Regions from separate parts of the Streptomyces sp. BBFR102 genome, predicted to be linked through region 3. Evidence: riboswitches for the same ligand, from Rfam matches in the RefSeq annotation. Region 3 holds a riboswitch; each other region holds the start of a gene.
What was found. Region 3 has a riboswitch for cyclic di-AMP ahead of ACSLIC_RS23425 (peptidoglycan DD-metalloendopeptidase family protein). Riboswitches for the same ligand answer to the same signal wherever they lie in the genome.
Positions count from the first base shown of each region.

Region 1 (7,284 bases), 3.3 Mb from region 3:
GCCTCGATCGACCCGCTCGCCTGGTTCCGCAGCCACGGTCTCGACCCGCAGTAGCCGGGGCCGCGCACCGGTCAGCCGCCGGAGCCGGGTGCTTCGCCCCACTCCCAGATGCTGACGACACGTGGCCGGATTCCTTCGCCCGCGTCGGGGTCGGGCAGGACGCCGTCCGGGTCGATCAGGGTGACGGCGTGGCCGTCGAGGGTGAGGCGGCGGACCGTCTCCAGGATCATGCGGCGGGCGACCCTGTTGACGGAGTAGACCCGGCTGAGGTCGAGGCCGACCTCGTTGTGGCCGGGCGGGGTGTGGGCGATGCCGTGTACCAGGCGTTCGGCGCCCGCGAACTGGATCGTGCCCTGGAGTTCGTAGACGAGGGCCGTCCTGCTGGCCGGGCCGTGCAGGACGCGGCCGCCGCGCAGGACGGAGCGGGCCGGGGCGGGCGCCTCCATCATGTGCAGGCCCATGTCGGCGGAGAGCCGTTCGCAGACGCGGACGCCGCGCACACTGTTGCCGTGCCGGTCCAGGCGCGGGGAGAAGGCGCCGATACCGACCTGTCCGGCGAGCGCGCCCAGGATGCCGCCGGCGACGCCGCTCTTGGCCGGGATGCCGACGGTGGTGACCCAGTCGCCGGCCGCGTCGTACATCCCGCAGGTGGTCATGACACTGAGGACCTGGCGGACCACCTCGCGGCTCACCACCTGTTCACCGGTGACGGGCTGCACCCCGCCGTTGGCCAGGGTCGCGGCCATCAGGGCCAGGTCGCGGGTGGTGACCAGCAGGGAGCACTGGCGGACGTAGTCCTCCACGACGCGCGGGGCGTCCTCCTCGATGATGTCGTAGCCGCGCAGCATGTGGGCGATGGCGAGGTTGCGGTGGGCGGTCTCCCGCTCGGAGCGGCAGACCGCCTCGTCCACCTCCAGCCGCCGCCCCGCGAAGGCGGAGATGCCGGAGACGATCCGCTCGAACCGCTCCTCGCGCGGGGCACCGGGCGGCCCGGCGAGGGTGTGGGCGGTCAGGGCGCCGACGTTGATCATCGGGTTGCGGGGGCGGGCCGAGCCCTGCTCCAGCGACAGCTCGTTGAACGCCTCGCCGGAGGGCTCCACTCCGATCCTGGCGAGGACCGCCTCGTATCCCCGGTCGGCGAGGGCGAGGGCGTAGGTGAAGGGCTTGGAGATCGACTGGATGGTGAAGGGGGCGCGGCTGTCGCCCGCCTCGTAGACCGTGCCGTCGACCGCCGAGACCGCCACGGCCAGCTGCTCGGGGTCGGCGGCGGCCAGCTCCGGTACGTAGTCGGCGACGGCCCCCGCGCGGTCGCCCCCGCAGTTGCGGAGGACCTCGTCCAAGTACTCGGGGATCGGTGACCGCACGCCTCGCTCCTCCCGGCGGCCCGCCGACGTGCCCCTCCGGCCGCCCCAGGACCGCACCCGTCCAGTCTGGGCGACACCCGGCAGGAAAAGAGGACGCGACGCGACGAGTTCCTCCCGCACCACGGGTCTGTCCTGGCGCACCGTGGAACAAGCCGCTGTACACACCGACCCTGGGAGCATCGCCATGCGCATCGTCATCATCGAGTTCACCAGCCTCGACGGCATCGTCCAGGCACCCGGCGGAGCCGGGGAGGACACCGACGGCGGCTTCGCCCACGGCGGCTGGTCGAACGCCTACTTCGACCCGGAGGTCGTCGGCGGCACCTGGGACTCGGTGCTGGAGCGGGCCGACGCCCTGCTCTACGGCCGCCGCACCTGGCAGGTGATGGCGGCGGCCTGGCCGCAGGCCGAGGACGACCCGTTCGCCGGGCGGATGAACGCGATCCGCAAGTACGTGGTCTCCGGCACGCTCGGCGAGGCCGACCTGACCTGGAACAACAGCCAGCTGATCGCCGGGGGCGAGGCGCTGGAGGTGATCCGCGGGCTGCGCGCCGGCGGGGGGCGCGACCTCGTCCTGCTGGGCAGCGCCTCGCTGGCCCGGACGCTCCTCGCCGAGGGCCTGGTCGACGAGCTGCGGCTGATCGTCATGCCGGTACTGCTCGGGGGCGGCAAGTCGCTCTACCCGACGGACGGCGGCAAGCGGCCGCTGGAGCTGGTCTCCACCACGACCAGCCCGGCCGGCGTCAACGTCTGCACGTACCGGGTCCTGCGCGAAGGCTGACCCGGTACGGCCCGGGGCCGCTCCCCTACAGCTTCTCGACCGGCGCGTACCGCAGCAGCAGCCGCTTGGGCTTCTCGCCGCCGAAGTCGACGGTGGCCTCGGCGGCCGAGCCCGCTCCCTTGACGCCGACGACCGTGCCGAGGCCGAACTGGTCGTGGGTGACGCGGTCACCCACGGCCAGCGAGACCACCGGCTGCTCGGCGGCGCGCCGGGTGGCGAAGGCCGGGGCGCCCTTGGCGCGGGCGGAGGAGGAGAGCGAGGAGGCGACCGAACCGGCCGGGCCGCGCGGGCTCACGGCGGCCGGCGCGCCCATGGCCCCGGTCCGCTTCCAGTGCAGGTGCTGCTCGGGGATCTCCTCCAGGAAGCGGGAGGGCGGGTTGTACGAGGGCTGGCCCCAGGCGCTGCGCATGGCGGCGCGGGTGAGGTAGAGCCGCTCGCGGGCGCGGGTGATGCCCACGTAGGCGAGGCGGCGCTCCTCCTCCAGCTCCTTGGTCTGGCCGAGGGCGCGCATGTGCGGGAAGACGCCGTCCTCCATGCCGGTGAGGAAGACGACGGGGAACTCCAGGCCCTTGGCGGTGTGCAGGGTCATCAGGGTGATGACGCCGGAGCCGTCCTCGTCCTCGTCGGGGATCTGGTCGGAGTCGGCGACCAGGGCGACCTGCTCCAGGAACTCGGGGAGCGTCCCGGCGCCCTCCTCCTCGCCGCGGTCCTGCTCGAACTCCAGGGCGACGGCGGCCAGCTCCTGGAGGTTCTCGATGCGGGTCTCGTCCTGCGGGTCGGTACTGGCCTGGAGTTCGGCGAGGTAACCGGTGCGCTCCATGACCGCCTCCAGGACGGTGGCGGGCCCGGCGCCGGACTCGACCACCGTGCGCAGCTCTTCCATCAGCGCGTTGAACCGCTTGACGGCGTTGGCGGAGCGGGCCGCCATGCCGTACGCCTCGTCGACCCGGCGCAGGGCCTGCGGGAAGCTGATCCGCTCGCGCTGCGCGAGGGCGTCGATCATCGCCTCGGCGCGGTCGCCGATGCCGCGCTTGGGGGTGTTGAGGATGCGGCGCAGGGAGACGCTGTCCTCCGGGTTGGCGAGGACGCGCAGGTAGGCGAGGACGTCGCGGACCTCCTTGCGCTCGTAGAAGCGGACGCCGCCGACGACCTTGTAGGGCAGGCCGACCCGGATGAAGATCTCCTCGAAGACCCGGGACTGGGCGTTGGTGCGGTAGAAGACCGCGATGTCGCCCGCCTTGGCGTCGCCCGCGTCGGTCAGCCGGTCGATCTCCTCGGCGACGAACTGGGCCTCGTCGTGCTCGGTGTCCGCGACGTACCCCGTGATCCCGGCGCCGGCCCCGGCGTCGGTCCAGAGGTTCTTCGGGCGGCGGTTCTCGTTCCGCTCGATGACGGCGTTGGCCGCGGTGAGGATGGTCTGGGTGGAGCGGTAGTTCCGCTCCAGCAGGATCGTGGTGGCGTTCGGGTAGTCCTCCTCGAACTGGAGGATGTTGCGGATGGTGGCGCCGCGGAAGGCGTAGATCGACTGGTCGGCGTCGCCCACCACGCACAGCTCGGCCGGTTCGGGGGCCGGGTGGAGCGGGTCGTGGTCGGACTCGGCCCCCTCGGGGACGTCCGCCGGGCGGTCGGCCGGGGTGCCGACCAACTCCCTGATCAGGGAGTACTGGGCGTGGTTGGTGTCCTGGTACTCGTCGACCAGGACGTGCCGGAAGCGGCGCCGGTAGTGGTCGGCGACCTCCGGGAACGCCTGGAGCAGGTGGACCGTCGTCATGATGATGTCGTCGAAGTCCAGCGCGTTGGCCTCGCGCAGCCGCGACTGGTACATCGTGTACGCCTGCGCCAGCGTCTTCTCGAACCCGTCGGCCGCCCGGGCCGCGAAGTCCTCCGGGTCGACCAGCTCGTTCTTCAGGTTCGAGACCTTGGCCGTGAACGCCTTCGGCGGGAAGCGCTTCGGGTCGAGGTCGAGGTCGCGGCAGACCAGGGCCATCAGCCGCTTGGAGTCGGCCGCGTCGTAGATCGAGAACGACGAGGTGAAGCCGAGGTGCTTCGACTCGCGGCGCAGGATGCGCACGCAGGCGCTGTGGAAGGTGGAGACCCACATGGCGCCCGCGCGCGGGCCGACCAGTTCCTCGACGCGCTCCTTCATCTCGCCCGCGGCCTTGTTGGTGAAGGTGATCGCGAGGATCTGGCCGGGGTGCACGCCGCGCTCGCCGAGCAGGTGGGCGATGCGGTGGGTGAGGACCCGGGTCTTGCCGGAACCGGCTCCGGCCACGATGAGCAGCGGCGACCCGCTGTGGACGACGGCGGCACGCTGCTCGTCGTTGAGTCCGTCGAGCAGGGCGGCCGGGTCGACTGCGGGACGGGGGGCGCCGTCCCGGTAGTAGGCGTCCCGGTCCGCGGGCGCGTCGAACTTCCCGCCGAACAGGTCGGCGGGGATCTCCTCCGGCGCCTCCTCCTCGGGCGGGGGCGGCGGCTCGTCCCCGAGCCGGGCGGAGGGCGCCGAGGACTGGAGGTCGGCCAGGAAGCTGTCGTCAAAGAGGCTGCTCATCGCCTACCGAGTCTAGGCCGCCCCGCCGACAACCGGGCCGGCCTTCCTGGGACCGGAGCCCTGGCCGCGGAGAACGTGACGTACCGGACACGGGTGCGGCTCCAGACGATGTGCGCCAGGTCACCGCGGTGACCGTCCGAGCCCGCCTTTCGACCGTTCACCGACAAGATAACGAAAACGTATCGGGCATATCGCACATCAACCTTCACAGGCACCACACGAGTTGGCTAGCGTGCTGGCCGGGTCGGTTCGTCCCCCACCGGCGACTCGCGCCGGAGCGCACCGCCCCCTGCCGAATCCGGTACGCCCCCCCCACGGGCCCCGGAGCCGGGGACCCACCGCGCACCACCGGGGTGAATCGGTACCCGCCACGGACCAGGCCCGTATTCGGGGCCCGCCCGTCCGGAACCGTAGGGCAGCCTTCCGTCCGCCCGAACCCGACAGCTGACCCGGCAGGCGGTCCACGGAAGGAGTCGCACGTCTTGGCGTCGCATCGCAAGCCTCGTGCCCCGCGCAACCGCACCGCCGGTGCCCTCGGCCTCACCACCGCCGCCCTCACCTCGGTGGCCCTGCTGTCGCAGACCGCGCAGGCGGCCCCGCAACGGCCGGCGGCCAAGCCCTCCCTGGAGGAGGTGCAGAACAAGGTGGACCGGCTCTACCGCGAGGCCGGCACGGCGACCCAGAAGTACAACGCGGCCCAGGAGCGGACCCGGACCCAGCGCGCCGAGGTCGACAAGCTGCTGGACGGCGTCGCCGAGCGGGCCGACAAGCTGAACGCTGCCCGTGGCGAGCTGGGTGCCTTCGCCGCCGCCCAGTACCGCAGCGGCGGCCTCTCCGAGACCGCCACCCTGCTGCTCGCCGACGACCCGCAGAGCTGGTTCGACCAGAGCCAGCTGATGAACCGCCTCACCCAGCGCCAGAAGGTGGTCATCGACGACTACCAGGCCCAGCAGGCCGAGGCGGGCCGCGAACGCGCCAAGGCCGCACGCCAGCTGGAGAGCCTCACCGAGTCGCAGCGCGCCCTCAAGGACAGCAAGCGCGAGGTGCAGGGCAAGCTCACCGAGGCCCGCACCCTGCTCTCCGAGCTGACCGCCGAGGAGAAGGCCCGGCTCGCCGAGATCGAGCGGAGGAAGCAGGCCGCGGCGGAGCGCAAGGCGAAGGAGCGCGCCGCGGAGGAGGCGGCCGAGCGCGAGGCCCGGGAGGCGGCCGAGGAGAAGGAGCGCGAGGAGTCCGGCTCGGGCTCCGGGTCGGGTTCCGGCACGGGCACCGGCTCCGGCGGCGGCTCCACGGCACCCGACTCCTCGTACGCGGCCAAGGCCGGGAAGGTCATCGCCTTCGCCCGCGCCCAGATGGGCAAGCCGTACGTGTGGGGCGCGGCCGGCCCCGACTCCTTCGACTGCTCCGGCCTCACCCAGGCCGCCTGGAAGACCGCCGGCATCTCGCTGCCGCGCACCACCTGGGACCAGGTCGGCGTCGGCCAGAAGGTCTCCGTGGACGCCGCCCAACCCGGTGACCTGGTCTTCTTCTACGACGACATCAGCCACGTCGGCATCTACATCGGCGGCGGCGAGATGATCCACGCCCCGAAGCCCGGCGCCGATGTCCGGGTCGAGTCGATCTACTACATGCCGATCCACAGCGTGGTGCGGCCGGCCTGACCGGCCCGCGCGACGGCGAAGGCCGGGCTCCTCCCCGTCGCTCGACGGTGGGGGAACCCGGCCTTCGCCGTGTGTGCAGCGGCCCGCGCGGTGCCCGGTGGGCGGCGGGGTCAGGTCCAGACGGTGGCGATGAAGATGTTGAGGACGGTCAGGCCGCCGACGGCGGCGAAGACGCCCTTGCCGACCTTCTCGTCGTCGCGTTTCACGTAGACCAGGGCGAGGATCACGATGAGGACCAGCAGCTTGATGCCGATCTTCATGTGGTTGAGGGTGCCGCCGTCCATCTCGCGCAGACCGACCAGGATGATGCCGGTCACGAGCATGGTGAGGGCGCCGTGGAGCATGGCGGGGATGAAGCGGGCCGTACCCGCACCGATCGCCTTCATCTGGGTGAGGAAGCCACCCAGGAGTGCGGCGATGCCGATGATGTGCAGGCCGACGAACACATTGATGAGAACGTCCATGGCTCGCACCCTAACGAGGCCCCCGGCACCCCCGGCGCACCAGGGTCCTACCCGCCGAGACGGCGGTGGTCCACGGGCAGGGGCCCACGGCTGAGCACCGTGCGGACGTCGCGGACGGGACCGATGGCGAGGATCTCGTCGAGCAGCACCTGCTCGTAGGGCGGGAGCGGGAGGCGGGCCATTCGGTCACGGGCTCCCGGCAGATGGCGCAGAGGTGGCGGGGAAGTGGTCGCAAGCGGTCGGGGAGCGGTTCCGGGCGGATGTTTGCGGACAATCCGGCACCGGGCCGTGACATCCGGGATTAGCTCCTCCCTGGCGCGTCCGGCAGTCGGCATAGTCCACAGGCACCGGCCGCGCCACCGAGACGGCCCGGCGAAACCCGCTCCCCCTGTGCGGGCTCCGCCAGGGCCCGGCTCACCCCCCCCCGACCCCGATTGGAAGGACGCGCGGCTGTGGCCTCGCACCGGAA
Region 1 covers NZ_CP195757.1:2,029,736-2,037,019, forward strand. The annotation lists gene ACSLIC_RS09045 (peptidoglycan DD-metalloendopeptidase family protein) at 1-54, shown strand, start outside; gene ACSLIC_RS09050 (glutaminase) at 72-1,364, opposite strand; gene ACSLIC_RS09055 (dihydrofolate reductase family protein) at 1,549-2,145, shown strand; gene pcrA (DNA helicase PcrA) at 2,171-4,693, opposite strand; cyclic di-AMP (ydaO/yuaA leader) riboswitch at 4,988-5,167, shown strand; gene ACSLIC_RS09065 (NlpC/P60 family protein) at 5,176-6,351, shown strand; gene ACSLIC_RS09070 (hypothetical protein) at 6,462-6,815, opposite strand; gene ACSLIC_RS09075 (hypothetical protein) at 6,863-6,997, opposite strand; gene ACSLIC_RS09080 (NlpC/P60 family protein) at 7,268-7,284, shown strand, end outside.
Region 1: another riboswitch for cyclic di-AMP. It lies ahead of ACSLIC_RS09065 (NlpC/P60 family protein); the one in region 3 lies ahead of ACSLIC_RS23425 (peptidoglycan DD-metalloendopeptidase family protein).

Region 2 (7,284 bases), 5.0 Mb from region 3:
TGCCCGGCCGCGAAGAGGGCGCCGGTGCGGCCGAAACCGGTGGCGATCTCGTCGAAGACCAGCAGCACCCCGTGGGCGTCGCACGCCTCGCGCAGCACCCGCAGCAGCGCCGGGGAGTGGAAGCGCATGCCCCCGGCCCCCTGCACCACCGGCTCCACGACCACCGCCGCCAGCTCGTGGGCGTGCCGCTCGACCGTCTCCCACAGGTGCGCCGTGTACGCCTCGGGGACGGGGGCGTCGAAGCCGTCCGGAGGCGCGTCGGCGAAGACCTGCCGGGGCAGCACCCCGGACCACAGGTCGTGCATGCCGCCCTCGGGGTCGCAGACCGACATGGGCTGCCAGGTGTCACCGTGGTAGCCGCCCCGCCAGGTCATCAGCCGGTGCTTCTCCGGCCGCCCCAGCGAACGCCAGTACTGCAGGCACATCTTGGCCGCCACCTCGACCGACACCGATCCGGAGTCGGCGAGGAAGACGTGCTCCAGACCCTCCGGCGCCAGCTCCACCAGCCGGGTCGCCAGCCGCACGGCGGGCTCGTGGGTGAGCCCGCCGAACATGACGTGGCTCATCCGCCCCAACTGGTCGCGGACCGCCTCGTCCAGCACCGGGTGCCGGTAGCCGTGCACCGCCGCCCACCAGGACGACATGCCGTCGACCAGCTCCGCCACCCCCTCGACGGGCTCCGCCAGCCGCAGCCGCACCCCGGAGGCCGACTCCACCACCAGCGGGTCGGAGCTTCCGGGCATCGGGCCGTACGGGTGCCAGACGTGCCGCCGGTCCAGGGCGAGCAGCCCCGCCGGGTCCGCCGGGAAGGACCCGGCGGGCGACAGCAGGGCCTGGGTGGGCTCAGGCATTGGGGGCGACGTCCGTTCCCGCACCTCGGCGCCGCACTGCCACCAGGTCGGTGCGGGCCTCGCCCGCCTCCCGCGCGGCCGGAACCTCGGGCTCCGCGTGCGCGCCGCCGCACGGGCCGCAGCCGCCGGAGGCCCCGGAGCCGCAGGCGTGCGCCGGTGCGCCGGCGTCCTCGGCCGCCCCGTGGCCGCCGCAGCCCCCCGGCAGCACGTCGGCGCGGTGCGCGGGCAGCGTCGTGGTCCCCGCGCCCTCCACCTCGAACCCGGCGTCCGCGATCATCTCCAGGTCCGCCTGGCCGGCCTGGCCCTCACTGGTCAGGTAGTCGCCCAGGAAGATGGAGTTGACCAGGTGCAGGGCGAGCGGCTGGAGGGTGCGCAGGTGCACCTCGCGGCCCCCGGCGAGCCGCACCTCCACGTCCGGGCAGACGAACCGCACCATGGCGAGGATGCGCAGCGCCCGCTGCGGGGTGAGGTTCCACTCGCGGGCCAGCGGCGTCCCCTCGAAGGGGATCAGGAAGTTCACCGGCACCGAGTCCGGGTCCAGTTCGCGCAGCGAGAAGACCACATCGACCAGGTCCTCGTCGCTCTCGCCCATCCCCGCGATCAGCCCCGAGCAGGCCGACAGGCCCGCGCCCTGCGCCCGCTGGACGGTCTCCACCCGGTCCGCGTACGTGTGGGTGGTGGTGATCTCCCCGTAGGTCGCCTCGGAGGTGTTCAGATTGTGGTTGTACGCGTCGGCGCCCGCCGCGCGCAGCCGCTCCGCCTGACCCTCCGACAACAGCCCGAGGCAGGCGCAGACCTCGACGTCCTCGTGGTCCGCCTTGATCGCCTCGATGGTCTTCGAGACCCGGTCGACGTCCCGGTCGGTCGGGCCCCGGCCGCTCGCCACCAGGCAGACCCGCTTCGCACCGCCGGTGAGCCCCGCGGCAGCCGCTTTCGACGCCTCCTCGGCGCCCAGCCAGGTGTACTTGAGGATGCCCGCCTGCGAGCCGAGCCGCTGCGAGCAGTATGAGCAGTCCTCGGGGCAGAGCCCGGACTTGAGGTTGACCAGGTAGTTCAGCTTCACCCGGCGGCCGAACCACTCACGGCGCACCCGGCCCGCCGCGGCCACCACGTCCAGCAGGTCGTCGTCGGAGGTGGCGAGCACCGCGAGCGCCTCGTCACGGGTCGGCAGCTCACGCCGAAGTCCCTTGTCCACCAGCGTCTTCAGGAGATCCATGCGGCTGATCCTGACGCACGGAGCCGCCCCGGGCCAAGGAGACTTCCTACAACGCCCCCGGTGAGTGCTGTGGGTATTACCACATCCTGCCCCGGCTTCCGACCGGCTAGTGTCTGTGCACTGCTCACAAACGGCGGCCCGGCCGCCCTGCCCCGGCGAAGCTGAGGACGGCCCATGCCCCACTCCACCCCCGGACCCGTCGGGCCGTTCGCCTGGACCAGCCGGGCGGCTGCCCGCCGCGCGGAGGCCGGGCTGACCCGCGCCCTGCGCCCGAGGCCCGCCGCCTGGGGCACGCTGGACCTCGCCGGCAACGACTACCTCGGCCTCGCCCGCCACCCGGAGGTCACCGAGGCCGCAGCCGGCGCCGCCCGCCGCTGGGGTGCCGGCGCCACCGGCTCCCGACTGGTCAGCGGCAGCACCGCGCTCCACGCCGAACTGGAGCGGGAACTCGCGGGCTTCTGCGGCGCCGAGGCCGCCCTCGTCCTCGCCTCGGGGTACGCGGCCAACCTCGCGGCGGTCACCGCGCTCGCCCCCGCCGGGACCCTGCTGGTCTCCGACACCGCCAACCACGCCTCGCTCATCGACGGCTGCCGGCTGGCCCGGGGCGCCACCGAGGTGGTCGCGCACGCCGATCCCGACGCGGTCCGCAAGGCACTCGCCGCCCACCGGGGCCCGGCCCTCGGCGTCTTCGACGCGGTCTTCTCCGTCGACGGCGACGCCGCCCCGCTCCCGGCGCTCGCCGCCGCCTGCCGGGAACACGGCGCGGGCATCCTCGTCGACGACGCCCACGGCCTCGGGGTCCTCGGCGAGGGCGGCCGGGGCAGCGCCCACGCCGCCGGGCTGGCCGGCGCGCCCGACACCGTCGTCACCCTGACCCTCTCCAAGGCGCTGGGCAGCCAGGGCGGCGCTGTCCTCGGCCCGGCCGTGGTGATCGACCACCTCGTCAACACCGCCCGCACCTTCATCTTCGACACCGGCCTCGCCCCGGCCGCCGCCGGCGCCGCGCTCGCCGCCCTGCGCCTGCTGCGCGCCGAACCGGAGCGCGCCGCCCGGGTCCGCCGTACCGCCCGCGACCTGCACGGTGCCCTCACCGCCGCCGGGTTCCAGGCCGCCCGGCCGGACGCGGCGGTCGTCTCGGTGCGCGCGCCCTCGGCCCAGGAGGCGGCCGACTGGGCCGCGCGCTGCCGCGAACAGGGTGTGGCGGTGGGCTGCTTCCGGCCGCCGTCCGTACCCGACGGCATCTCGCGGCTGCGGCTGACGGCCAGCGCCGACCTCACCCCGGCCGACCTGGACCGGGCTCTGGACGTCCTCACGCGGACGGCCCCGCCGACCGCCCGCTGAGCGGGGGAGGGCGGGGCCGCCTGAGCCGCTGTCAGGCCGTGGTGCCAGGGCCCTGCGCGGTGACGAAGCCCCGCCATGCGGCGGGGGAGAAGAGCAGTGCGGGGCCGAGGGCGTTCTTGGAGTCCCGCACGGCGAGCAGACCCGCGTGCGGGCCCGAGGTGAGTTCGGCGGTCTCCACGCAGTTGTTCATCCCGGTGCTGCGGCTGCTGCGCCGCCACCGGACGCCTTGCAGTGAGCTGCTGACCGGGACGTACCGAGGCTGTGCGGTCACGGCGCCTCCTTACGGGCCGTCGTCGTGCTTCTCGGCGAGGAGAAGCAGCGAGTCCTCTGCTGACAGCGCCCGCGCCTGAAGGGAGGCGAAGGCGTCGGCGTATGCCGAGAGGTCTTCTTTCCGCTCCAGATAGAGGCTACTCGTCAGGTGGTCAAGAACGACCAAATCCAGATCGTTCATGTTCGGAAAAGAGAAGATAACGAAAGGGCCGGTGAGGCCGATGTGTTCTCCCGAGGTGAACGGCAGCACCTGGACCACGACATGGGGGAGCGCGGCCGCCTCCCGCAGCGCCGCCAACTGGCCGCGCATCACCTCCGGGCCGCCGATCCGGCGGTGCAGCACCGACTCGTCGATCACCGCGCTCAGCTCCAACGGCCGGTCGGCCCGCAGCACCTCCTGGCGCGCCAGCCGCACCTCCACCAACTCGTCCACCTGCGCCTGAGGCACCCCTGCCAGGGAGGCCCTGGTCACCGCCCGCGCGTACTGCGGGGTCTGGAGCAGCCCCGGTACCACCGAGGTCTCCAGTGTCCGCATCCGCGTCGCCTGCGACTCCAGGCTGATGAAGTCCCGGTACTCCGGGGGCAGCACGCCCCGGTAGCGGTGCCACCAGCGCCGGTGCTCCCCGTCCCGCTCGGTGCCGGTCAGCGCCACCAGCAGTTCGCGCAGCCTCGGCTCGCGGACGTCGTAGGCGTCGAGCAGGCGGCGCACGTCCTCGGGCTTCACCCCGCTGCGGGCGGTCTCGATCCGGCTCACCTTCGACTGGTGCCAGCCCAGCAGCCCGGCCGCCTGGTCGCTGGTGAGGCCGGCGCGGCCGCGCAGGGCCTTCAGCTCGGCTCCGAGTTTGCGCCGGCGCACGGCGGGTCCGTTCCGCATGCGGGTCTCCTTCCGGTGGCCGTTTCGGTGCGGGCGACGCCGCCCATGGCACACCCGTGGGAGGGGCCGGATGCGGTCGCCCGTCGCAGAGTTCACCGCATCGAGCGACAGATATATGCACATCTTGAGGGATCGGCTCACGTGACGGACGACACAGTGGCAGTCTGACGTGGAGGCAACCGGTCCCGCCACACCCCGAGTTCATCCGTCCACGGGGCCGCGACCGGCTCCGAGGAAAGGGCGACGCAGCCATGGCAGACCACCACGAAGCAACCGTCACTCTGCCGAGCGATCCGGCCTCGGTCTCCGCCGCCCGCACCCACGTCCTGACCGTTCTCTCCGAGTGGGGCCTTCCGGCGGACTCCGAGGCGGCGGACACCGTCCGCCTGATCATCTCGGAGCTGGTCACCAACGCCGTCCAGCACACCCAGGGCCACTCGCCGACCTTCACCGTCTCCATGGCGCTCCACCAGGACGAGCGGCTGCGACTCGGCGTCACCGACAGCCATCCGCGCTGGCCCAGAAGGCTTCAGGCGGCGGTCCAGGAGGACAGCGGCCGGGGCATGGCCATCGTCCGCTGGCTCACCGCCGAGCAGGGCGGCCGGCTCACCGTCGTGCCGACCGCGGAGGGCGGCAAGACCGTCCGCGTCGACCTGCCCTGGCCCGGCACCGTCGGCGGCTGACCCGTACGCGTACGTCCGGGGCGTACGGGCCGGCCGCCGGCGGCGCCGCTCAGTTCACGCGCCCGTACCGCACGCTGCCGGTCCAGATCTTCTCCAGCCGCACCACCGCGCCGCTCTTGGGGGAGTGCCAGATCTTGCCGCCCCCGGCGTAGAGGCCCACGTGGTAGACGTGGCCGCCGGAGTGGAAGAAGACCAGGTCGCCCTTGCGCCGACTGGCGGCGGAGATCCGTTTGGTCCGGTTGTGCTGCTGCGCGGCCGTCCGTGGCAGCTTCTTGCCGGCCTTCTTGTACGAGTAGAGCGTCAGCCCCGAGCAGTCGAAGCTGCGGGGGCCTGTCGCGCCGTACCGGTAGGGCGAGCCCTTCATCGAGGAGGCGATCTGCAGCGCCTTGGCGGCGTGGGTGGCCGCCGCCGCCTCGGGCGCGGCGCCCGGGGCGACCAGGGTGGTGCTCATCGCGGCGAGGGAGAGGGCCGATACGGCGCCGGCCCGGGAGAGCAGGGACGGGACTCGATTGCGCTCAGTCATGCGTAACCCTTCGTCAGCCGCCTGTGAAGGATGACCTGTCGGGTTCGGACCTGCGAAGTCGCCCGGCCGCCGCGGCGGCTTCACCCCAAGGGCCGTGGGAGTCCGTCGCCGGTCTCCTGGGCCCGTCGTGCCTGGGTCCTCCACTCCTGCCGATCCACTCGGTGTCGACCTGTCGTCCGGACGGCGGCAGGACTCGGCGTCCGCCCGGACCGCCCCGCCGCTGCGGCGGGGGCTTGTCGTCCTGACGGATCTTCACGTACGAGGGCGGCGTTTTCGGGGAGGAGGGGGCGGTTTGTGAGTTCGGCCTCCCCTGCCCTGTTCGAGTGGGCACGGTGCGGGGCCCGGGCGTGTCCACGTCGGGACGCAGGGCCGGACCAGCGGCGGAGCGGCCGACGCGTAGACGGGGGCGGACCGCGTGCGCAACCCGGAGGGGCCGGGAAGAGGGGCCCGGAATACACCGTCCGGGGGTAGCCCGTACGGGCCGTTCCGGGCGTGGCGCGCCGGGCGTGTGGCGGGTTGTGCGCTCCGCCGCGCGGTGAACGGCGCTCGGCGGGGGCGGGGGAGCGCGACGGGCCCCTCCGCTGACGCCCCACCGGTCCGGAGGGCGTGCCCGGCGCACGGCGACGGCGGCCCCCGCTGTCCGGCTCCGGTCCTGATGAGACCCAGTCCCGCCGTCTCCCGGAGTGGGACGCGTGCCTCCGGTGTCGCCGCCCCCGCACCCGTCGGGCAGGGCTGTGCGGAGCCTCGGCGCCCCGGTTCACGGCGCGGCTGCGGCAGCGGCCCGATCGGCCCGTGGCACACACGGATGTCGCGGACACCGCACAGGATCCGCCGGATCCTCTAGCCCTTGCGGCTGCCGATCAGCTCATCGGCGAGGCCGTACGCCACCGCCTGCCGGGCGTCGAGGTGCAGGTCCCGTTCGATGTCCTCGGAGATCCGTGCCCGGTCGCGGCCGGTGTGGCGGGCGAGCAGTTCCTCCAACAGGGCGCGCATGCGCAGCAGTTCCTCCGCCTCGATGGCCAGGTCGCTGACCTGCCCCTCCACCGGGTCGGTCAGTGCGGGCTGGCGGATGACGGCCCGGGAGCCCGGCAGCATCAGCCGCTTGCCCGGAGCGCCGGCGGCGAGCAGGACGGCCGCCGCCGAGTTGGCCTGTCCGAGGCAGGTGGTCGCCACGTCGCAGCGGACGTACTGGAGGGTGTCGTAGAGCGCCGTCATCGCGCTGAAGGAGCCGCCGGGGGAGTTGATGTACAGCTGGATGTCCCGGTCGGGGTCGGCGTGTTCGAGGTAGAGGAACTGGGCCATGACGTCGGTGACGCAGGCGTCGTCGACCGGGGTGCCGAGGAAGACGATCCGCTCCGAGAAGAGCTTGCTGTACGGGTCCTGCGTCCTGGTTCCCTGTGAGGTGCGCTCGGTGAACTCGGGGAGGTGGTGGCGGGCGGTGGCGCGCTGCATGGAGGACCCCAGATCTCACGGACGGCGGTGCGGCGCTCGTTCGCCGCATCATCTGTAAAAAATGTACAGGACGT
Region 2 covers NZ_CP195757.1:334,971-342,254, reverse strand. The annotation lists gene ACSLIC_RS01570 (adenosylmethionine--8-amino-7-oxononanoate transaminase) at 1-851, opposite strand, end outside; gene bioB (biotin synthase BioB) at 844-2,067, opposite strand; gene ACSLIC_RS01560 (8-amino-7-oxononanoate synthase) at 2,242-3,408, shown strand; gene ACSLIC_RS01555 (DUF397 domain-containing protein) at 3,440-3,679, opposite strand; gene ACSLIC_RS01550 (helix-turn-helix domain-containing protein) at 3,689-4,552, opposite strand; gene ACSLIC_RS01545 (ATP-binding protein) at 4,804-5,235, shown strand; gene ACSLIC_RS01540 (C40 family peptidase) at 5,285-5,758, opposite strand; cyclic di-AMP (ydaO/yuaA leader) riboswitch at 5,762-5,932, opposite strand; gene ACSLIC_RS01535 (ATP-dependent Clp protease proteolytic subunit) at 6,599-7,210, opposite strand.
Region 2: another riboswitch for cyclic di-AMP. It lies ahead of ACSLIC_RS01540 (C40 family peptidase); the one in region 3 lies ahead of ACSLIC_RS23425 (peptidoglycan DD-metalloendopeptidase family protein).

Region 3 (7,284 bases):
CGTCGGCACCGAGGAGCGGGCCGGTGGAGAGCCGGACGCGGAGCTCGGCGAGGTCGTCGCCGAAGCGGTGGCCGCCGGGGGCGGGCATGCCGAGGCGGGCGGTGAGGTCGTTCTCCAGTTCCAGGGCATCGGTGACCCCGCGGGCCGCGAGGGCGGAGGCGAACGGTGCCAGGTCGGCGTAGAGGTGGCGGCCGGCCTGGGGCGGGCGGACGAGGGCGCCGGCGGCGTGCAGCACGGAGTGCAGGGCGCCGGCGAGGCGGCCGTGCAGGGCCACGGCATGGGCCAGGCGGGTGGTCAGTTCGCGGGGTTCGCCGAGCGCGTACGTGGCGGCGGCGGCGACGGGGGTGGAAAGGGCGGCGTCGACGGCGGTGAGGATGTCGAGGCAGCGGGCCCGCAACCGGGCGCCGGCGCCGGTGTCGGGGAAGCGGGCGACGGCGGCGGGCCAGCCCGGCGGGAGCCAGCCGCCGGAGAGGTCGCAGAGGACGGTGACGCCGTCGGGGAGCATCTCGGCCGGCCCGACGACGGTGGTGTCCTCGGGCCGGTAGACGGTGTCCCGCCAGGTCTCGTCGCTGACCACGTGCAGCCCCTCCTCGGCGGCGGCCTCGACGGCGCGGCTCAGCACCTCGGGCACCGCCACCGTGCCGGTCGGGTCGTCGGCGACGGCGAGGACCAGCAGCCGCGGGTCACCGCCCTCGTCCCGGACCCGGCGGACCGTCTCCAGCAGGGCGTACGGGTCGGGGACGCCGCCGCAGGCGGCCGGCGAGGGCACCGAGTAGGTCGGGCGGCCCAGCAGCCGGGCCTGCGGTGCCCACCAGGCCGGGCAGGGCCGCGGCAGCAGCACGTCGCCGCCGACGGCGGCGGTCAGGGCCAGGAGCAGGGCGGGCGCGCCGGGGGCGGCGGCGAGCAGGGCGGGGTCGGCGGCGAGGCCGCGCCGGGCCCAGTAACCCCGGGCGGCGGCCAGGAGGGCGGGGCCGCCGCCGGGGGGCTCGGCGTGCGGGCGGCCGGCGGCGCCGGCGAGGACGACGGCGAGTTCGGGCACGACCGGCAGGCCCGGCTCCGGTACGGGTGGCCCGTACCGGAGGGGGCCATGGCCCTCCAGGGCACTCTCCATCCGCCGTACCTCCGCTCGAACGCATTACCCCTCTCGCACTGTGCCGCGCCCCGGGCCCGCCCACCACCGGGGGCCTCCGATCCGGGGAACGGCGCGGCCGGGCCGGGACGGTTCGGCCCGGGTGCCCCGGGTACGCGTGGGGCCACGGCCGCCCGGGCCCGGCGCCCGCGACGGCCGTACCGCAGAACGGACCCGTACAGAAGGGCACAGCATGCAACGAGGCAGTGACCGGATGAGCGTCCACCGCGACGAGGGGATGAAGCACGAGCTGCGCGATTACCTGAGGTCGGGCCATCCGACCCGGTCCGAGGAGTGGCACGACGCGGAGCCCGGCGACCCGCTGGGGGCGCACCCGGACATCGCGGAGGTCCGCCACGAGCTGGGGCGGCGGCTGGGCCGCACGCCCTTCCCGGCGCGCGCGCCGGAGCTGGCCAGGGTGCTGGACGCCGGGCACTGTCCGGACGAGGTGGTGGCGCTGCTGGCGCCGCTGCCCGCCGAGACCACGTACCGCAACGTGCAGCAGCTGGCGACGGCCGTGGTGGAGGCCCGGGCCGACGCCTGAGGGAGGGGACGCGGACCGTCCCCCGGGCCCTTTTGCTCCTGGGGGCGGTCCGCGCGACCCTGGAAGGACACCCGGATGGCGGCGGGCAGGCCACCCCGGACCGCCGGACGGGCGGGCCGGAGAGACCGGGACGAGGATTCGAAGGGCGGGAACGCCGATGCGTGTCGCATTCCTGGTGGCCCCCGAGGGCGTGGAAGAGAGCGAACTGACCGGGCCGTGGCAGGCCGTGACCGAGGCGGGTGGAGAGGCCGTGCTGGTGTCGACCTGGCCGGGCGAGGTGCTCTCCTACCGCCATCTGGAGAAGGGGGACCGCTTCGTCGTCGACCAGGTGGTGGGCGAGGTGTCGGCGGGCATGTTCGACGCCCTGGTCCTGCCGGGCGGCGTGGCCAACCCCGACCACCTGCGCACCGACGCGGACGCCGTCGGCCTGGTGAAGGACTTCGTCGACCAGGGTCGGCCGATCGCCGCGATCTGCCACGCCCCGTGGATGCTGATCGAGGCCGGAACGGTACGGGGCCGGACCCTGACCTCGTACCCGAGCCTGGCGACGGACATCCGCAACGCCGGGGGCACCTGGGTGGACGAGGCGGTCCGGGTCGACTCCGGCGGACCGACGACCTTGATCACCAGCCGCACCCCGCGCGACCTGCCGGCCTTCAACGAGGCCCTGGTGGGCGTCTTCACGACGGCGGCGGCCGCGTCTCGCTGAATCTCTGCGGCTACGCCTCCCGGCCCAGCCGGGCCAGGAGGCGGGTCTGGGGGTCGGCGCCCGAGGGCGGGGTGAGGGGCGGGGCGAAGACGCCGCTGCCGGAGAGGTCGCCCGCGTAGGGGGCGGTCTCGCGGTCGGCGAAGGAGACCAGTTCGGGCGGGAGGTGCTCGGTGGCGCCGATGCCGCGGGCCAGGTCCCAGGCGTGGATGATCAGGTCGGTGGTCATCTGGCCGCAGTAGTGGTCCGCGCGGCTCGGCCCGTAGGAGAGCCGCACGGTCCGGTCGAGCGCGCCGGGGGCGGCGAACGCCTCGCGGGCGCCGCGCGCGGCGGCCTCCCAGGCGCCGACCGGGTCCTCGCCGAGCAGGTCGCCGTCGAGGGCGTCGCCGACCGACTCCATGGTCTCCCCGGCCAGCAGCGGGGGCGCCCAGAGCTGTTCGGAGACCAGATGGGCGACGAGGTCGCGGACGTTCCAGTCGGTGCAGGGGGTGGGGTGGTCCCACTGGTCGTCGAGGATGTCGTGGACCCTCCGGTCGAAGAGGTCCAGGGCGGCCTCGTGCCGCGCGAGGAGTTCGGAGTGACCGGGGGTACTCGTCTCGGGGTCTGCGCCCGACGGGCCGGAGGAGGACATGGGGTCCATCCTCACCCCGTTGGGGCGCGTTCGCCGGGGGCGGGCGTCCGTTCCGGTGACGGACACGGCCCGGCTCGCGCGCCGGTGCGGGTGATCGGCGCGCACGGGGGTACCCGTGCCGCATGCGTCCTGACCCTGTGAACCCCCTGCCCACCCGGTGGCGCCCCCCGGGTGCCCGCCGTGCGCGCGCCTGGCCCCCGGCTTCGTCGGCCGACCGGCTGGTCGCGCTGGACCGCACCGTCTTCGAGGCGGTCGCGGCGCGCCGCTGGCCCGGTGCCGACCGGGTGCTGCCGAAGCTGAGCCGGAGCGCCGACCACGGCCTGCTCTGGGGCGCGGTCGCGGCGGGGCTCGCGGTGACCGGTTCGCCGCGCGCCCGCCGGGCGGCGGTGCGGGGGCTGGCCTCGCTCGCCCTGGCCTCGGCCACCATCAACACCCTCGGCAAGCGGACGGTGCGGCGGCGGCGCCCGGGGCTGGAGTCGGTGCCGCTGATACGGCAGCTGAAGCGGCAGCCGATCACCTCCTCCTTCCCGTCGGGCCACGCGGCGTCGGCGGCGGCCTTCGCGACGGGGGTGGCGATGGAGTCCCGGGGCCTGGGCGCGGCGGTGGCCCCGCTGGCGGCGGCGGTCGCCGCCTCCCGCGTCCACACCGGTGCGCACTACCCCGGTGACGTGCTGGCCGGGGCGGCACTGGGCGCGGGTGCCGCCTTCGCCGTACGCGGCCTGGCGCCGACCCGGGACCAGCTCCCCTCCCCCGGGCGCCCGCTGGTGGACGTACCGGCGCTGCCCCGGGGCCACGGCCTGGTCATGGTGGTGAACCAGGGCGCCGGCACCCCCGACAAGGCGCGGGTGCTGCGGGAGCTGCTGCCGGAGGCCGAGGTGGTGGAGTGCGAGGGCGAGGGGCTGGTGGCGGAGCTGGAGAAGGCGGCGGAAGGTGCGCTGGCCCTCGGCATCTGCGGCGGCGACGGTTCGGTCAACGCGGCGGCCGGGGTGGCTCTGCGGCACGGGCTGCCGCTGGCGGTGCTGCCGGGCGGCACCCTCAACCACTTCGCGTACGACCTCGGGATGGAGGACCCGAAGGAGCTGTGCCGGGCGGTGGAGGCGGGCGACGCGGTCGCGGTGGACGTGGGCCGCTTCCGTTCCGGCGAGCGGACCGGGCACTTCCTCAACACCTTCAGTCTGGGGGTCTACCCGGAGCTGGTCCGGGAGCGGGAGCGCTGGTCGGGCCGGGTCGGCGGGCGGCTCGCGGACGTGGTGGCGGCGGTGCGGGTGCGGCGCCGGGACCATCCGCTGGAGGCGGTGGTCCAGGGTGAGCGGCGCCCGCTGTGGCTGCTGTTCGCGGGCAACTGCACCTACCGCCGGATGGGGCTGACGGGCGGGCGACGGGTGGATCTGGCCGACGGCCTGCTGGACGTCCGCGCGGTGCACGGCGGGCGCGGGCCGGGGTTCCGGCTCGTGGCCGCGGCGCTGGCGGGCCCGCTGTCCCGCTCGCCGTTCCACGCGGCGGTGCGGGTGCAGCGGCTGCGGATCGGCGGGATCAGCCCGGGAACGCCGCTCGCCTTCGACGGCGAGGTGAGCGACGCGGGTCCGAGCCTGGAGCTGGACAAGCTCCACGAGGGACTGCGGGTGTACCGGCCGCTGTCGCTCTGATCCGGCGACCCCGCGCACGGGAGGCGCCCACGCCCACCGGCTGCCGCAGCACCCCGGCGATCCGGTGGGCGCCCCGCGCGAGATGCGCCGGGTGTGCGCCGGGCGCCTGGTCGCCGTGCGCAACGCGGACTGCGCGGCGACGACCTGGCACCCGGCGCGCCCCGGACTCGACGCGTGGCTGGAGCCGTACCGGTCCGTGGCGCGGGCGAGCGGGTCGCGGGCCGGCGGCTGCGGGCGTGGGCGCGTGAGGCCGGGTTCAACGGCCTCACGGCGGCCGCCTCCGCCTGGTGCTACGCCGACGAGGCGGAGCGGGCCTGGTGGGGCGGACCGGGCGACGGCCTCCGGGTACGCGACGCGGGCGGTCGGCCTCGGGGAGGCGGACCAGGCCGGACTGGAGCGGATCGCGGCGGCCTGGCGTCGGTGGGCGGCGGCCCCCGACAGCTGGTCCGCGGTGCTCCACGGGGAGCTGCTCTGCCGCGCCCGAGCGGAGCGGGCCGCGAGTCCACACCCGGCCGGGGTGACACAGCGTCACCCTCGTGCGGGGCGGGCGCCGCGCCCCATCCGGCCTACCCACCCTGCCGACCGACACCCCTCCTTACGGACATATAGGGCATCCACCCCCATATGCGCCAATTGCCGCCACGCCGGGCGCCGTTGAGCCCGCCTCGTGAGCAGCGTCATAGCGGTCACGGTCCGTGGCAGCCACCACCGGCCGGGGCGCAGCACCCGCCACGCCCGGAAAGATCACGAATCTACGGAGGGTGACCACCTCCGGAACAAAGGATCAAGAAAGCGACTTCCAGGGCGCCGACGCTGCTTGTTCCCGGGAGCCCGGCTCGTCTACGGTCACCGTCATTCCGGATGGACCGCCTAATCCTGCCGCCGTCCGGTATCCCACATCGACCCTTCCACGGCAGGAGCGGGGGACCCAGGTAAGCCGCCGGAACCGGAGCAGCGCACCGCGCACGCCACCGGCCCCCCGGCTAGGGGTGAAGCCGCGCCACACGGCGCGGCCGGGCAGCTCCAGCCCGAACCCGACAGCTCACCTCGCAGGCGCCGGAGAGGAACCTTCATGCCCGCCAAGGGGAAGCACCGCCGTACCAGGACCATGCGCATAGCCCGCACGCTGGCCGTCGCCGGCTCGGGCAGCGCCGCCCTGGCCCTGCCGCTGATGGGCGCCGCCCACGCACAGGCCGCCGAGAAGTCGGCGCCGGAGTCCGTCGCCGTCCAGCAGGCCGTCGCCGCAGCTCAGCAGCAGGCGCCGAAGAACGCCTCCGCCGACACCAAGACCTACGAGGTCGTCGTCGGCGACTACCTGGCCAAGATCGCCGCCGCACAGCACGTCGACGGTGGCTGGGAGCAGCTCTACCAGGACAACCGCAAGGTCGTCGGCTCGAACCCGGACCTCATCCTCCCGGGCATGAAGCTCTCGGTGGACGGCACCGTCGCCGAGGCCCCGAAGTCCGCCCCGGCCAAGCCGCAGAGCGCGCCGAAGCAGGCCGCGCCCAAGGCCGACACCAGCGCCTCCACCGCGAAGAAGACCGAGACGGCGCCGCAGCCGGCCGCCCCGGCGAAGCCGCAGGCCGAGCAGGCCGAGCAGCCCGCCGCCTCCACCGGCTGGGTCCGCCCGGTCGACTCCTCCCCGTCCACCGCCTACCGCGCCTCCGGCGGCAGCTGGTCCTCCGGTTACCACACCGGTGTCGACTTCTCCGCCTCCTCGGGCACCTCCGTCAAGGCCGTCGGCGCGGGCACCGTCGTCTCCGCCGGCTGGAGCGGCTCGTACGGCAACGAGGTCGTCATCAAGCACGCCGACGGCAAGTACTCCCAGTACGCCCACATGTCGTCGCTCTCGGTCTCGTCCGGCCAGACCGTCTCGGCCGGCCAGCAGATCGGCCTCTCCGGATCGACCGGCAACTCCACCGGACCGCACCTCCACTTCGAGGTCCGCACCGGCCCGGGCTACGGCTCGGACATCGACCCGCTGGCCTACCTGCGCGGTCACGGCGTCTCCGTCTGACACCTCCCGGCACCGCCGGGTCCTCTCCTCACCGCCGGCCGGGGGCCGGACCGGGGCACACCGCCCCGGCCCGGCCCCCGGCCGCGCGCGTGCCGCCGGTCGCTACCGCCCGGCCGTCCCGAGGATCAACGACCGGAGCGGGCCGGCCCGTCGGCAGCGCGTGGCCCGCGCCGGGCACGATCTCCACCTCGGCACGGCCCACCAGCGCGCCGACGCGTGCGGCCACCTCCCGCGTGTCGCGCGGGGCGCCGCGCTCCCCGAGCAGGAAGGGCGCGGGGACCGTCAGGCGGCCAGTTCCTCGCAACTGCCTGAACTGGCCCGTCCGCAACGCGGTGAAGGTCTCCCGCCCGTACCGGTCCAGCCCTCGACCGCAAGGGGAGCGCTCCGCTCCCGGCCTTCTGCACCACGCTTCAGGCGAGGGCGGCAGATCTCCGGCTCCTCGGGCGGTGGCGGTTCAGCGGACCGTCCGGAAGAACGCCCGGATGTCATCGAGGAGCAGGTCGGGGGCCTCCATCGCGGGGAAGTGGCCGCCGCGGTCGAACTCCGACCAGTGCGTCACGTTGTGCTCTCGTTCGGCGATACGACGCACTCCGGGGTCCCCGGGGAAGACA
Region 3 covers NZ_CP195757.1:5,297,563-5,304,846, reverse strand. The annotation lists gene ACSLIC_RS23455 (aminotransferase class I/II-fold pyridoxal phosphate-dependent enzyme) at 1-1,111, opposite strand, end outside; gene ACSLIC_RS23450 (DUF2795 domain-containing protein) at 1,323-1,673, shown strand; gene ACSLIC_RS23445 (type 1 glutamine amidotransferase domain-containing protein) at 1,831-2,382, shown strand; gene ACSLIC_RS23440 (TIGR03086 family metal-binding protein) at 2,393-3,010, opposite strand; gene ACSLIC_RS23435 (bifunctional phosphatase PAP2/diacylglycerol kinase family protein) at 3,133-4,656, shown strand; partial or broken gene ACSLIC_RS23430 (SAM-dependent methyltransferase) at 4,685-5,137, shown strand; cyclic di-AMP (ydaO/yuaA leader) riboswitch at 5,547-5,727, shown strand; gene ACSLIC_RS23425 (peptidoglycan DD-metalloendopeptidase family protein) at 5,729-6,673, shown strand; gene ACSLIC_RS23420 (epoxide hydrolase family protein) at 7,128-7,284, opposite strand, start outside.

Region 4 (7,284 bases), 1.6 Mb from region 3:
AGTGGCCCAGATCACGCCGACTGCCTACGATCGATCTTCGCAAGGACGTCCGGACCGCCAGGTCGTACACGTCGTCAGATCGTCAGGTCGTCAACAGTCCCCGCACCGCCGAACGATCACGCCGGGAGGCTCCCTTTGCACCGCCGCCGTCGCACCTCGCTCGCCCTCATGGCCGCCACCCTGCTCGCGGCCCCGCTGCTGACCGCCTGCGGGGACGGCGCCCGGCCGGGCGCCGCCGCCGTGGTCGGCGGCGAGCGGATCACCGTCGCCCAGCTGGAGGCCCAGGTCGGCCAGACCCGCGACGCCCAGGTCGCCGTCTTCGGCGAGGAGGGATACGCGGACGCCCTCGACCAGCAGTGCTCCGCCGCCCGCCAGGCCGAGCTGCAGCAGCGCGACGAGGCCGCCGCCCAGGGCGAGAAGGCCGTCGAGGGCCGCGAGACCTGCGCCCCCGACCGCGCCACCCTCGCCGGGATGATCAGCGAGCGCGTCGTGCGGGCCGCCGCCGACGAGGCCGGCGTCAGCCTCACCCGCAAGGACCTCCGCGAGCGCCGCGCCCAGCTCCAGGCGCAGACCGGCGGCGGCGCCGAGCAACTGGAGGAGGCGTACCTGCGGACCTACGGCATTCCGGCCGCCCGGATCGACGACCACCTCGGCTACCAGCTCCGCCTCGACGGGCTCCGCCAGACGTACGCGCCCGGCGCCTCGCCCGAGCAGGCCGACGCGCGGGTCCGGCAGGAACTGGTCAGGACCGCCGAGCGGCTCGGTATCGACATCAGCCCCCGCTACGGCTCCTGGGACGGCGAGCAGCTGCTCATGGTCGCGGGCTCCGACCCCTGGCTCAGCACCGACCCGCGCCGCGTCGGCGAGGAGAAGGCCGAGGCCCGCTCCGAGGCGCAGAGCGCGGGCCTCCCGGCGCTCTGAGGGGCGCCCACCGCCGCACCGGCCCCGGCGGCCGGGTCCCGGGGTGCGTTACGTTCGAGGCGTGAACGCACCCAGCCCCGGCCGCCTCGTCCTGCTCACCACCAGCCACCGGGTGGCCCCCGGCCAGCTCTCCTGGCCCGCCTGGCAGGCCCTGCACCAGGCCGACCGGGTGCTCTGCGCCGACCCGGCCCACCCGCAGCTGCCCTACCTGCGGGAGGCGGGCGTCGAGGTCGAGATCGCGGCCATCCCGGACGCGGCCGACCTGGTCGACTTCCTCGCCGGCGGGCGCACCGCCGTCCTCGTCCAGTCCGGCGAGGGCGACCGCCGACTGACCGACGCCCTCTCCCGCCTCGCCGGGTCCGGCCGCGTCGCCATGCCCGATCTGGAACTGCTCCCCGGTGCCTACGACCTCCCGGGCGCCCGCCTGATCGACCTCGTCCAGGTCATGGACCGCATCCGCGAGGAGTGCCCCTGGTCGTCCGGGCAGACCCACGAAGGGCTCGCCACGTACGCCATGGAGGAGGCGTTCGAACTCATCGAGGCCATCGAGGAGGGCGACCGCGACGCCCTGCGGGAGGAACTGGGCGACGTGCTGCTCCAGGTCGTCTTCCACGCCCGGATCGCCGAGGACGGCCGACCGGCGGCCGGCGACGAGGAAGGGGACGGCGGGCCGTTCTCCATCGACGACGTGGCCGCCGCCCTCATCGACAAGCTGGTCCGCCGCCACCCGCACGTCTTCGGGGACGCCGTCGCCGAGACACCGCAGGAAGTCCGCGCCCACTGGCTGCGGGTGAAGGGGGAGGAGAAGGAGCGCACCTCGGTCACCGACGGCGTGCCCGTCGCCCAGCCCGCCCTGGCCCTCGCCGCCAAGCTCGCCTCCCGTGCCCGGGCCGCCGGGCTGAACGTGCCGCTCCCCGAGGGCCCCGGGCCCGGCCCCGCCCTGCTCGCCCTCGCCGTCGAGACCGAACGGCAGGGCGCCGACCCCGAGGCCGCCCTGCGCGAGAGCGCCCGGCGCTACCGCGAGGCCATCCGGGCGGCCGAGGGGCACTGAGCCGCCCCGCCGGGCCCCCGATACGGTCGGACCATGAGCGAAACCCAGGCAGCCGGGCGTCCCGCACTCTTCGGCTGGGAGTTCGCCGCCGACCCGTACCCCGCCTACGCCTGGCTGCGCACCCACGAGCCGGTCCACAAGACCCGGCTGCCCAGCGGCGTGGAGGCGTGGCTGGTCACGCGGTACGCGGACGCCCGGCAGACCCTCGCCGACCCCCGGCTCAGCAAGAACCCGGCGCACCACGCCGCCGACGACGCCGGGCGCAGCCGCACCGGCATCCCCGGCGAGCGCAGCGCCGGACTGATGACGCACCTGCTCAACATCGACCCGCCGGACCACACCCGGCTGCGCCGCCTGGTGTCGAAGGCGTTCACCCCGCGCCGCGTCGCCCGGTTCGCGCCCCGGGTGCAGGAGCTGACCGACGGGCTCATCGACGGCTTCGCCGGGCGCGGCGAGGCCGACCTCATCCACGAGTTCGCCTTCCCGCTGCCCATCTACGCCATCTGCGACCTGCTCGGCGTCCCGCGCGAGGACCAGGACGACTTCCGCGACTGGGCCGGGATGATGATCCGGCACGGCGGCGGGCCGCGCGGCGGCGTCGCCCGCTCGGTGAAGAAGATACGGAACTACCTCGCCGAGCTGATCCACCGCAAACGGGCCGACCTCGGCGACGACCTGATCTCCGGCCTGATCCGCGCCAGCGACCACGGCGAGCACCTCACCGAGGAGGAGGCCGCCGCCATGTGCTTCGTGCTCCTCTTCGCCGGCTTCGAGACGACCGTCAACCTGATCGGCAACGGCACCCTGGCCCTGCTCCGCAACCCCGCCGAACGCGCCCGCCTCCAGCGGGCCCTCGCCGACGGCGACGAGGCGCTGCTCGACACCGGCATCGAGGAACTCCTGCGGTACGACGGCCCGGTGGAGATGGCCACCTGGCGGTACGCCACCGAGCCGCTGCGGATCGGCGGGGCCGACATCGCCGCCGGGGACCCGGTCCTGGTCGTCCTGGCCGCCGCCGACCGCGACCCCGAACGCTTCCGGGACCCCGGCCGGCTCGACCTCGCCCGCACCGACAACCAGCACCTCGGCTACGGCCACGGCATCCACTACTGCATCGGCGCCCCGCTGGCCCGACTGGAGGGCAAGGCCGCTCTCGCGACCCTGCTGACGCGCCTTCCGGACCTGCGGCTCGGCGCCGCACCCGACGACCTGCGCTGGCGCGGCGGACTCATCATGCGGGGACTGCGCACCCTGCCGGTCGAGTTCACCCCGGAGCCGGCCGGGCCCGGGAAGCAGGTGCGCGAGCCGCGCCCTCCGGACGCCGGAACTGACGAGACATCAGGAATGTGATGTCGGCGTGATCTCCGCTGCATCGACTTGTGACGAACGTTCGACAGCCGCTACCTTCGGCGCCAACCGGAAGCCCCGCCGCCACCGAGCGGGGCGCCGGTCAGCAGTCGTCACGCGAAAGGCAACCGCATGCTCTCCGGGAACGGACGTCACCGACGCCCCCGACAGGCTCCCGCCTTCGTCGTCGCGGCCGGGGTGACCGGTTCGGCCATCGCCATCCCCCTGCTCGGCGCCGGTTCGGCCAGCGCGGCCGACACCGCCACGTGGGACCGGCTCGCCGAATGCGAGAGCGGTGGCGCCTGGAGCGCCAACGCCGGCAACGGCTACTACGGCGGCCTCCAGGTCACCCAGGAACTCTGGGAGCGCCACGGCGGCCTCAGCTACGCGCCCTCCGCCGACCTCGCCAGCCGCTCCCAGCAGATCGTGGTGGCCGAGCGCGTCCTCGACGCCGAGGGCACCGCCGCCTGGGCCACCTGCGCCCCCGCGATCGGGCTCCAGCAGGGCGGCGGCACCGCCGAGGTGAACCCGGGCGTCCCCGGCGACAGCGGCACCCCCTCCGCCTCCCCGACCTCGCCCGCCGAGCAGGAGGACGGCAAGGGCGGCGAGGGGTCCGACGCAGACAACGAGGACAAGGCCGACAAGGAGGAGAAGGGGGAGAAGGGTGACGGGAAGTCGTCCACCCCCTCCGCCGAGCCGACCTCCATCCCTGAGGGTTCGCCGACCCCGATCCCCGGAGAGGGGGCCGCGGAGGGACGTGGCGACCGCGCCGGGACCCCCTCGGACACCCCCTCCGCGACCCCCGGCGAGGGGGAGGACTCCGGCGGCGGACGCCACCGGGGCGGCGCCGAGGCCGAGCCGGGCTCCGGTGAGGGGCGCGAGGGCTCCGGGCGGCACGCCTCGCGGGGGGAGCGCGGCGACGCGCCCGACGCTTCCGGCTCGTACACCGTGAAGGAGGGCGACAGCCTCTCCGTCATCGCCTGGCTCCACGAGGTGGACGGCGGATGGCCCGCGCTGTACGAGGCGAACAAGGAGGTCGTCGGCGACGACGCGGACCGCATCCTGCCCGGTCAGGCCCTTGATCTCGGATCGGACCCGAAGGCCGAAAAGGACTGAATCGGGCGCCAGTTCGGGCGGGAATGTCCGAATCGGGGGAAGTGAGACATGGATCTCAGACCCCCTGATCGTCTTTGGAATCTGCCGTCGGCCGTGCTTACGGTCGTGCCGCTCGCCACTGGCGGGCTCCAGCGGTCGTTACGCCGAATCCTGTCGACGGCCGCCTGGGACAGTCGTCGCGCAAGCGCCGTAGACAGGAGCGGGGGACCCAAGGTTTGCCGCCGCACCGGCCGTTCGCTCCCCAGCGGGGCGGGTGGCCGGGGCGGCTCGGGGTGAAGCCGCGCGTTCCGGACAGGGACGCGCGGCCGGGCACTCATCCGGCCCGAACCCGACAGCTCACCTCGTAGGCGTCGGTGAGGAGATTCCCTTCATGCTGACCAACAAGGCCAAGCACCGCCGTCCCTCCAAGGTCACCCGCATCCTGTCGCTCGCCGGTGTCGCCGGCCTCGCCGTCGCCGCGCCGCTCGTCGCGACCGGCTCGGCCTCCGCCGCCACGGCCTCCGAGTGGGACGCCGTCGCCCAGTGCGAGTCCGGCGGCAACTGGTCCATCAACACCGGCAACGGCTTCTACGGCGGGCTCCAGTTCACGCCCTCCACCTGGGCCGCCTTCGGTGGCACCGCCTACGCCTCCAGCGCCCACCAGGCCACCAAGGAGCAGCAGATAGCCGTGGCCGAGAAGGTCCTGGCCGGCCAGGGCAAGGGCGCCTGGCCCAACTGCGGCACCGGCCTGAGCAACGCCGCGTACAACGGCGGCGGCGCCGAGGCCGAGAAGCCCGCCGAGGAGCCGGCCGAGCAGGCCGCCCCCGAGCGCCCCGAGCCGCGCGCCGACCGCAGCGAGCAGCGGACCGCCCCGGCCGAGGAGACCGTCGAGACCCCCACCGGCGAGACTGTCGCCAAGGGTGACGGCGAGTACGAGGTCGTCAAGGGCGACACCCTCAGCCAGATCGCGAAGGACGAGAACGTCGACGGCGGCTGGAAGAAGCTCTTCGAGCTGAACAAGGACATCGTCGAGGACGCCGACCTGATCTTCCCGGGCCAGCAGCTCCACCTCTCCTGATCGCGCGCTTCGCTCGCCCCCGGGGTGCTGGGTGTCGTCGCCGAGCCGCCCGACGTGCTCAACCGCCTCGCGGCCCGCGCGCGACGGGCGTCTGGGCGACGACGCGCCCCTTCGGCTCCCGAAGCCGCTCCCGGGAGGCGGGGTGAGAAGGCTCCCCACGGGCCTCCCCGCCCCCGGCGCTCCCCCCCCCACGGGTCTGCGGGGTGAGGGACTGACCCCGCCCCCCACCGACAGCCCCGTCCCGATGCGTGACTCCCCCCTCAGCGCGTCGGGACGGGGCTTCCCCGTTTCCCTCCCCGTCGCCCGGCCGCGGTCGTTACCGGTAAGTAGGAATGGGCGGTCGCGTACGGTTTCGCCCCGTACGGGGCTCTTTTCGTCCCGGCGTCCGGGCGCGACGCCGGAATGGGGCCGGCCGCCGGATAGGCTCTGGAGCGAACGGCCGACCGAAGGCCGACCCGCGTCACATCCCAGAAGGAGATGCTCGTGCCGTCCATCGACGTCGTCGTAGCCCGGGAAATCCTGGACTCCCGAGGCAACCCCACCGTCGAGGTCGAGGTCGGCCTCGACGACGGCAGCACCGGCCGCGCGGCCGTGCCGTCCGGCGCCTCCACCGGAGCCTTCGAGGCCATCGAACTGCGTGACGGTGACCCCAACCGCTACCAGGGCAAGGGTGTCGAGAAGGCCGTCCTCGCCGTCATCGAGCAGATCGGCCCGGAGCTCGTCGGCTACGACGCCACCGAGCAGCGCCTCATCGACCAGGCCATGTTCGACCTGGACGCCACCGACAACAAGGGCTCGCTCGGCGCCAACGCCATCCTCGGCGTCTCCCTCGCCGTCGCCCACGCCGCCTCCGAGGCCAGCGACCTGCCGCTCTTCCGCTACCTCGGCGGCCCCAACGCGCACCTGCTCCCGGTGCCGATGATGAACATCCTGAACGGCGGCTCGCACGCCGACTCCAACGTGGACATCCAGGAGTTCATGATCGCCCCGATCGGCGCGGAGTCCTTCTCCGAGGCCCTGCGCTGGGGCACCGAGGTCTACCACACGCTGAAGAAGGTCCTGAAGAGCAAGGGCCTGGCCACCGGCCTCGGCGACGAGGGCGGCTTCGCCCCGAACCTCGACTCCAACCGCGCCGCCCTCGACCTCATCCTGGAGGCCGTCAAGGAGGCCGGCTACGTCCCCGGCAAGGACATCGCGCTCGCCCTGGACGTCGCCGCCTCCGAGTTCTACAAGGACGGCGGCTACGAGTTCGAGGGCAAGACCCGCTCGGCCGCCGAGATGACCGAGTACTACGAGGAGCTCGTCGCCGCGTACCCGCTGGTCTCCATCGAGGACCCGCTGTTCGAGGACGACTGGGCCGGCTGGAACGTCATCACCGAGAAGCTCGGCGACAAGGTCCAGCTCGTCGGCGACGACCTGTTCGTCACCAACCCCGAGCGCCTCGCCCGCGGCATCGAGGAGAAGTCGGCCAACGCCCTGCTCGTCAAGGTCAACCAGATCGGCTCGCTCACCGAGACCCTGGACGCCGTCGAGCTGGCCCAGCGCAACGGCTTCAAGTGCATGATGAGCCACCGCTCCGGCGAGACCGAGGACGTCACCATCGCCGACCTCGCGGTCGCCACCAACTGCGGCCAGATCAAGACCGGCGCCCCGGCCCGCTCCGAGCGCGTCGCCAAGTACAACCAGCTCCTGCGCATCGAGGAGATCCTCGACGACGCCGCGGTCTACGCCGGCCGCAGCGCCTTCCCGCGCTTCAAGGGCTGATCCGGCGGGCCGCCGACGGCCACCCCCG
Region 4 covers NZ_CP195757.1:3,719,666-3,726,949, forward strand. The annotation lists gene ACSLIC_RS16725 (hypothetical protein) at 136-921, shown strand; gene ACSLIC_RS16730 (nucleoside triphosphate pyrophosphohydrolase) at 983-1,972, shown strand; gene ACSLIC_RS16735 (cytochrome P450 family protein) at 2,006-3,322, shown strand; gene ACSLIC_RS16740 (transglycosylase family protein) at 3,452-4,435, shown strand; cyclic di-AMP (ydaO/yuaA leader) riboswitch at 4,611-4,800, shown strand; gene ACSLIC_RS16745 (transglycosylase family protein) at 4,806-5,492, shown strand; gene eno (phosphopyruvate hydratase) at 5,970-7,256, shown strand.
Region 4: another riboswitch for cyclic di-AMP. It lies ahead of ACSLIC_RS16745 (transglycosylase family protein); the one in region 3 lies ahead of ACSLIC_RS23425 (peptidoglycan DD-metalloendopeptidase family protein).